One region of the Lysinibacillus sp. HST-98 genome, then DNA from elsewhere that is predicted to be linked to it. Evidence: riboswitches for the same ligand, from Rfam matches in the RefSeq annotation. Region 1 holds a riboswitch; the other holds the start of a gene.
The links. A riboswitch is a leader RNA that binds a small molecule or an ion and turns the genes downstream of it on or off. The one in region 1 is predicted to bind FMN.

Region 1 (4,438 bases):
GCACAAAATTAACACCAATGTAGAGAGAAAAGATGCTGATTTCTTCAGTTGATTCTTCGCCAAACCCTTGGATCATCGACTTTTCCGTTACAAAGGTAATAAAGAGTAGTAACACAACTATCGTCACCATCGTCGAGATAAAGGCTGTAATGGTTTTACTATTTGTTTTATTGATATAGAAAAGGCTAATACAGCTAATGATCGTACAGGCAATAAACGTCAAGATGATAGGGCTATTTTTAGGGTTTGTCATTAAAAAAATGGTGACAAAGAGTACACCAAAGTTTAGGAATAAAGAAAGAAATGAGCGTATCCCCTGTCTACCGCCGACTAGAACCATTAACACGCACAATATAACTGCTAATAAGACGACAACATTCATTCTCGAACCCTCTTTCGATTAATGAAAAATATAGCGGTATACAGACTAATAGGAATCGTAAGGACAACACCAATACCCCCTGCTAAGGCACGGGCTAATTCTAAAGAAAGATTTAAGGACAATGTAAGCCCTAATGTGGAAGAATTTTTTAAATAGAGAATAATCATAGGTATGGAGCCGCAAAGGTAGGCAAAGAATAAAATACTTGTAATAGTACCCATGATATCTTTACCGATTTCATGTCCCGAAGATTTAAGTGCTTTGACAGGGATCGTAGGATCTTGCTCGTATAAAGCAAAAATCGAGGAAGCCATTGTAATAGAAACATCCATTACTGCCCCGAGTGAGCCAATAAATAAACCTGCCATAAAGACGGTACGATAGGGACGCGTTAAAAATTGCATTTCTTCATAACGAAGACCATTTTCACCTGTCAACCACATTACAATAGAGCTTATGATAAGCGCTAGAATAGTGCCTAAAAGTGTGGACACGATGGCTACATATGTTTTTGTATTTAATCCACTAATAAGTAGTAGCGAGATAATTGTAAATAGCACCGCACAAATGCCGCTGACTACTAATAGGCTTACGCCCCCATGCTTCACATAAAGATCTAATGCGAATGATAAAATCACAGCATTGACCACCAGGCTAATGATAGAAAATAAGCCTTGTCTTTTACCTATAATAAGTAGGGCAAAAATAAAAATCCATGCAATCATTACCATGGTTTGATCACGTTTTAAATCGACAATGGTTCCTGTTAAAACTGATTGTGCTGTGCGACCATCTAGCGTGACAAAGATTTCATTGCCTACATGGTATTCTTGATCAAAAGCACCAGACGAAGAATAGTCATTCGTCAAATGAATGGATTGCCCCTTATGCTGACCATTTTTGATAATGGCCATAATTTCCTGTGTAAATAAAAAATCCCTATTTTCATACATGTCTGTCATTGGTTCTGATTTTGTTACATCCACTTGCGTTATTTTCGCTATCGGTCGATCATAAAATTGTTCATTATGATGTACGAAAACAATCGAAACCCCACAACAGAATGCTAATAGGGCATAGAAAATAGCTTGTTTAAAAGGTATATTTTTTAAAAATGTCAAGTAAATGACCTCCAAACGGCTACACTGAATAGTCACTTGTAAAGGAACGTTTTTTTGATTAAGAAGTTCCATTAACAGGTTAAATGTCATCATTTTAATAACATCTTTTACATTTTTTAAGTCTCGTCAGAGCTGTTTAAAATTTATGCTTCCAAAAAAATTTAAAAAGAAGGATGGATAATATAATAAAATAGTGTTATCGTAAGACTAGCTAAATAAAAATATTCTTCGGGGTAGGGTGAAATTCCCGATCGGCGGTGATGAAGCAATTCAAAGTCCGTGAGCGCAAGCTGATTTGGTGCAAATCCAAAACCGACAGTTACAGTCTGGATGGGAGAAGGGTAAAAATGCGAACTTTTTAAATTGATTCTAATTTAGAAGGTTTATTTGACTATGCATTTATTACAAAACTTCCCAATCACCTTGTGGGAAGTTTTTTTATTTAGCTACAATCGAATAGAAGATGTTCTTCGGGGTAGGGTGAAATTCCCAATCGGCGGTGATGAAGCAATTCAAAGTCCGTGAGCGCAAGCTGATTTGGTGCAAATCCAAAACCGACAGTGATAGTCTGGATGGGAGAAGAACGAATGAGATAACAGTCTATGAAAAAATTGTTTTCAAATAGGCTTATTTGTTGATGTCTTATACTCCCAAAACCCCTTTGATGTAAAGGGGTTTTTATTTTTATATTGTTAACGAGAGAAGGGAGAAGGATAAGGATAAGGCACAAAAAAAGGTGGATCAACTTTAAAAGTAAAGAATAGAAGTGCTAATAAAGTAGAGTAGGTGATGGAATGTTTACTGGACTTGTAGAGGATATTGGTATCATAAAAGCCGTGCAAAGCGATCGGAACAGTATGAAAATTACGATTCAATCAGCCAAGATAACGGAGGATGTCAAGCTTGGTGACAGTATAGCGGTCAATGGAGTTTGTTTAACGGTGACCCATTTCACACAACAGCAGCTTACGATGGATGTTATGCCTGAAACAGTCAAAGCAACAAATTTACAGCAGCTGGCAATAGGTGATTCTGTTAATTTGGAGCGGGCCATGCCTGCTAATGGACGATTTGGAGGTCATTTTGTTGCTGGTCATGTTGATGGAGTCGGCAAAATTTTGCGAAAACGTCCAGTGGCAAACGCCGTTTATATTGATATCGAAATGTCTGAGGAACTAACCAACTTTTGTATTCCAAAGGGTTCCATAACAATTGATGGCACAAGCTTAACCCTTTTTCATGTTGAAGCCAATAGTGTCACGATTTCGCTCATTCCTCATACTTACAAAGAAACCGTTTTAGGTTTGAAGAGGGTTGGAGCAATCGTTAATATTGAAACCGATTTAGTCGGAAAATACATTATAGGGCAATTAAAAAAAGGGCAAACAACGCCAGCTATTACAAGAGATTATTTAGCACAACATGGTTTTTAAATCATAGAATAGGAGTTGATCATCATGCTACATTCAATTGAAGAAGCCATAGAGGATTTAAGGCACGGCAATATGATTGTGGTGGTTGATGATGAGGATCGAGAAAATGAAGGAGATCTTCTGGCACTCGCTGAATTCATCACACCAGCAACAATCAACTTTATGGCAACCAATGGTAGAGGTTTAATTTGTACGCCGATTTCGCAGCAGCTTGCACAAAAGCTAGATTTATATCCAATGGTTCAGCACAATACGGATAACCATCAAACCGCATTTACGATAAGCATCGACCATGTAGAAACAACGACAGGGATTAGCGCCTTTGAGCGTGCGCTAACGATACAAAGGATGATAGAAAAGCAAGCTAAGCCGACTGATTTTCGTCGACCAGGCCATATTTTTCCGTTGATTGCGAAAGAGCAAGGAGTGCTGCAACGGAGAGGGCACACAGAGGCGACGATTGATCTAGCGAAGCTTTGTGATAGTGTACCAGCAGGTGTTATTTGCGAAATTATGGGGGATGATGGGCACATGCTTCGGTTTGAAGAACTGACAAAGTTCGCTGCACATCATGGCTTAAAAATGATATCGATAGAAGCATTGGTTGCATATCGTAAACAATTATCCACTAATAAATCTAAAATTTCTATGTAAAAAGGAGAAAAAACAATGGGTCAAACATTTGAAGCACAATTAATTGGAACGGATTTGAAAATTGCAGTAGTAGTGGGTCGTTTTAATGAGTTCATTACTAGCAAATTATTGGATGGGGCAATGGATGGTTTAACTCGTCATGGGGTTGATCCTGCATTTATTGATGTTGCATGGGTACCAGGGGCTTTTGAAGTTCCTTTTATGGCAAAACAACTGGCAGAAACAAAGAAATATGATGCCATTATTGGTTTAGGTACTGTTATTCGTGGCTCTACAACACACTATGACTATGTTTGTAATGAATCTGCAAAAGGCATTGCCAATGTGTCATTGTCAACGAATGTACCTGTTATTTTTGGAATTGTTACTACCGAAAATATTGAACAGGCAATTGAACGTGCAGGAACGAAATCTGGTAATAAAGGCTATGATGCGGCAATGTCTGCAATTGAGATGGCAAATCTAAAGAAAATGATTGGTTCAGGACAATTTGAATAGTCGTCACAACATTTGTTTCTTTGAATATTTTGAACAACCATGGGAAAAATATGCTTAAGTGTATTTATTGAATGTGATTGTTTTCATAAATGTACTAATCTTGAGCTGGCTCAGTAGGAGATGAGAAGTATTTCATCAATGGAACAAATTAATTTGAAAATGTTGAAATCACTATTTCAACGCTCTGCTGATGTGATTTTCCAACAATATAATTTTCAGCAATATACAGTACATTTGATAACTTGTGATGCAATGGTCAATGAGCAAATTCTTCAAACTGTGGTTGTTCAACGTGTTCAATCTTTGTTAAGCAATGTCACTGAGGACATGCTAGAGGAAGAAATCGAACA
Region 2 (4,438 bases), 260 kb from region 1:
ATCGACTATACGATGCATATCACCAAGACGTGTTTCAGTTTTTAATCTATTTAGTAAAAAATCGTACACTTGCCGAAGATTTAGCACATGAAGTTTATGTACGAGTGTTGCGCTCATACGATCAATTTGCAGGGAATAGTAGTGAGAAAACTTGGCTATTTGCTATTGCTAAAAATGTAGCGATTGATCATTTTAGAAAGCAAGCTGTACGTCAAAAGCATTCACATGATTTCTTTGACTGGGAAACGGAACAGCTCCATTCAACCACGCCATCACCGGAAGATATACTACAGGCCAGTGATGAATTTATGCAGGTAGAATCAGCACTTGAAAACTGTACAGGTGACCAAAAAATGGTCATTATTATGCGCTATTTTCAAGATTTATCGATTGCAGAAACAGCGCAAATACTAGATTGGACAGAAGCTAAGGTAAAAACGACCCAGCATCGAGCCATTAAATTTTTAAGGCAACAGCTACAGCCGATTAGAGAACAGGAGGCGAAACGGCAATGACACATAAGCCATTTGATGATGAACAGCTTGAACATGTCTTGAACAATGCCCCTAAGCTTTCTGACCGCCGTTCAAAAGAAGAAATATTAAATCGGTTAATGGCAGATGCTCGCTTGCAGGATAATAGTCACCTTCAAGAAGCAATACAACAACCTATAGAGAATGAAGAAGCACAATCAGAAAGTAAACCTTTAATTCAAGATGAACGACCATCACGTTTAAAGTTCCGGAAAATGCCGATTTTTCCGAGTGTAGCAGCAGTTTTCGCGATAACGGTACTCGTTGGCTTCATGTTCATGAATAATGGCGCTAGCCAAAAAGATCTCGCTAGTACGCCAGAAAAGGCTAATTACGCTACTTTACAGGAAGATCGTTCTGCTAAAGAGGCAGCAACGCAGGATGAGGCACTTCAATCCAGTATTGTATCGGAGCATGAGCGTATGTTATCTTTACGGTCGTCTGTCTATGAGGAAGATGTGAAAGATGCTGTCGTTTTCCGTATTGGTTTGGCAGGACGCGATGCAGAAAGTGTTCCGATGACATATGTGATACCAAATGAGCGTGTAGCAACTGATTTTGGAACAGAAAAGCCTTCTACCTTACAGATGTATGAAAAATATGCTCCTCAAATAGATGAAGAAGCCAAAGGGTTTACGGAATATCATCCTTTTAAAGGTGAACTGAAGGAGAAGGAAGACAAGCTTGTCCACGTTTTACCAAAGGACAATGACTATGATGTTGCATCAGCTACCGTTAATGAATACAAAGGGACTTTAGAGGATACCTTCTCGGATTCTGAATATACGGAAGTTGAGATTCAAAATGAAGATGGCACACCTTATGCGTTTTCTCAAGAGGGTGAGCCAAGTCAAGCCATGTCATTAACAAACGCTAAGCATTTTAATTATTATTTATACCAAGATGGTAATGGGGCAGAATATCTGTCGCCAGATTTCCGTCAAACATTTGCTAATGTTACAGAGGCACTTACACTAATGAAAAACAAAAATGATGATGTTTATGTAACAGTGGTTCCTGAAAACGTAACATATACCGTGAAAGAGGAAGCGGAAGGTGTAGTCGTAACATTCGACATTCCCTTAGATTTAGCATCGATGGAGCCAATTCGCGCTACCCAATTGATTGAAGCTATGATGTTAACTGCTGCTAGCTTTGACCAACAATTACGCTTAGATAATGTGGTCCAAGAAAGCTGGGAAGGATTCGATTTAAAAACGTATTTGCCAAAGCCTGTGGGGCCAAATAAACAATATATGCCTTAGTCAGAATCAAAAATGGAGCATCCCTGTAACATGGAATGCTCCATTTTTATAATACATACAAATCTAATCGGATTTTTTTAAGCAGAACTATTTACTTTTTCTTAATAATTAATTATAGTAAGGTTGTAGTATAAAATAATATGATTCATCTTCGGGGCAGGGTGAAAATCCCGACCGGCGGTAATAGAGTGGTGAACCGTTAATGTTTCCATTAACTCGAATGGTTTATGCTTCGCTCTTCAGCCCGCGACCTGTGCAAATTTATTTGCATGGCTGACTTGGTGTGATTCCGAGGCCGACAGTTAAAGTCTGGATGGGAGAAGATGGAGGTACGATCGTCATTCATTGTTATGAAATAAACTATGACCGAGCGCTTTTTTTGTATGGCTTTTTAAACGGTGCTCAAAAATAGTTTAAATTGACGCTTATTCGTCATGCCTTTCTCCCTTGTGCTCTTCATGCATAAGGGTTTTTTCGTGCTAACAATTGAAAGATCGTCACCTTTCTTCTTGCGAGATTGAATCAGCAAAGAGGAGAGAGTTTTCTATGAAGAAAAATGTTAAACTCCAATCGTTTATTACGATTGGTATGCTGAGCAGTATTTCGTTTTTATTAATGCTTTTTAATTTCCCAATTCCACCATTCCCAGCATTTTTGGAAGTGGACTTTAGTGATATGCCTGCATTAATAGCAGCCATCACAATGGGGCCTGTAGCTGGTATTTTAGTAGAATTATTTAAAAATGTATTGGATTGGATTTTCTCTGGAACGCCAACAGGTGTGCCAGTAGGTCATATGGCCAACTTTGCAACAGGTATTTTATTTATTTTACCAGTAAGCCTTATTTTTAATCGCTTTAAAACAATTGCTGGTCTTGTTGGAGGTTTAGCGACAGGAACAGTCGTAATGGCAGTAGGGATGAGTATTTTAAACTACGCAGTATTTTTACCGATGTACACATACTTCTTAGGAATGGAACCTGTTGTAGGTGACTCACTTTATAAAATGATTATCGCTGGGATTTTACCATTTAACATTGTGAAAGGTATTTTATTAACGGCTATTATGGCGTTTTTATTTACAACAATGCGCAAATGGATCGACCGCCAGCGTTCTATCTATATAACAAAATAATTTTTACTAACCTCGGGTCATATACCTGAGGTTTTTTTATTGGAAGGAACAATAGATAGGAAAAAGTGTGAAGAATAGAAAGAACAAAACTAACGGATAAATACAGAAAAAAGTAATAGGGTAAAATAGTTAACTAGTACTTTATAATTATAACCTAGTCGAAAGCTACATTTTCATGTAAAATAGAGAAGAGTTTAGAATGTTTGAGGAGTTTGAAGAGATGAGTGGAAAAAAAGGACAATGGTCTAGTAAATTAGGTTTTATTTTAGCATCAGCTGGTGCGGCGATCGGACTAGGGGCAATTTGGAAACTGCCCTATGTAACAGGACAAAGTGGTGGAGGAGCATTTTTCCTTATCTTTGTGTTATTTACCTTGTTAATAGGACTACCAATGTTATTGTCCGAGTATGTGTTAGGACGTGGTACACAATCCGAGGCTGTAACAGCGTATAAAAAAATTGCTCCAACTAAGCCAGGCTGGGCTTGGATTGGTCGAATGGGCGTGCTAGGCTGTTTTTTATTATTAACTTTTTATAGCGTAGTCGGAGGTTGGATCTTTATTTATAGCGGGCTAGGTGTAGCTGGCGCGGTAATTGATCCAGCAGTAGATCCAGCTGAATTATTTGGAAAAATTATAGGCACGCCATGGATTACGCTAGTTGGTCTAGTGTTGTTTACATTGGTCAACGTACTTGTGATTTCATTAGGTGTACAAAATGGGATTGAAAAGGCCAATAAATGGATGATGCCGTTACTTTTCATAATGTTCATTGTCCTTGTTGTGCGTGCTGTTACATTAGATGGGGCAATGGAAGGGGTAAAATTCTTCTTATGGCCTGATTTCTCGAATATTACGGGTAAGGCATTATTAGAAGCCCTCGGGCAATCGTTCTTTGGGTTAGCAGTTGGCTTTTCTTGTCTAGTTACATATAGCTCTTATCTAAAAAAAGATGTCAGTCTTCCGAATTCAGCAGGTTCTGTAGTGCTGTTAACCGTGCTTGTTTCATTTTTAGCAGGTTTAGCAATTTTCCCTGTTGTGTTCGCCTTTGATTTAGAGCCAGCAGCGGGTCCGGGTTTGCTATTTATGGTGCTACCAACAGCTTTTAGTCAAATGCCATTCGGTGAAGTGTTTTTAGCTATGTTTTTATTGCTATTTTTATTTGCTACATTAACGTCATCATTTAGTTTATATGAGATTATCGTCGCGGCATTTATGGAGCATAGTCAGAAATCCCGTCCAATGTGGACGCTTATACTTGGTATAGTCGTATTTATTGCAGCTATTCCAGCAGCACTTTCTTCGAGTGTTTTATCGGATATAATGATTTTCGAGAAAAGTATCTTTGATGCAACCGATTTTTTAGTGTCAAATATCATGCTTCCACTAGGGAATTTATTCATTGCTATTTTTATTGCCTATGTAGTAGATAAAGAATTTGTGAAGAGAGAATTGCTAACGGGTAGTCAAATGGGACAAGGCTATTACTCGACATATCGTATGTTAAT

Region 2: it holds a riboswitch for FMN, as region 1 does, so the genes downstream of both, JIN86_RS07215 (ECF transporter S component) here and ribE (riboflavin synthase) in region 1, are expected to answer to the same signal.

What each region holds. Positions count from the first base shown of each region.
Region 1 is NZ_JAENHX010000002.1:52,487-56,924, reverse strand. Features, by position in the region: gene JIN86_RS05780 (YibE/F family protein) at 1-382, opposite strand, end outside; gene JIN86_RS05775 (YibE/F family protein) at 379-1,503, opposite strand; FMN riboswitch at 1,724-1,849, shown strand; FMN riboswitch at 1,966-2,091, shown strand; gene ribE (riboflavin synthase) at 2,298-2,936, shown strand; gene ribB (3,4-dihydroxy-2-butanone-4-phosphate synthase) at 2,961-3,590, shown strand; gene ribH (6,7-dimethyl-8-ribityllumazine synthase) at 3,606-4,088, shown strand; gene JIN86_RS05755 (spore germination protein) at 4,227-4,438, shown strand, end outside.
Region 2 is NZ_JAENHX010000002.1:317,121-321,558, reverse strand. Features, by position in the region: gene sigX (RNA polymerase sigma factor SigX) at 1-515, shown strand, start outside; gene JIN86_RS07220 (hypothetical protein) at 512-1,798, shown strand; FMN riboswitch at 1,942-2,127, shown strand; gene JIN86_RS07215 (ECF transporter S component) at 2,345-2,932, shown strand; gene JIN86_RS07210 (sodium-dependent transporter) at 3,153-4,438, shown strand, end outside.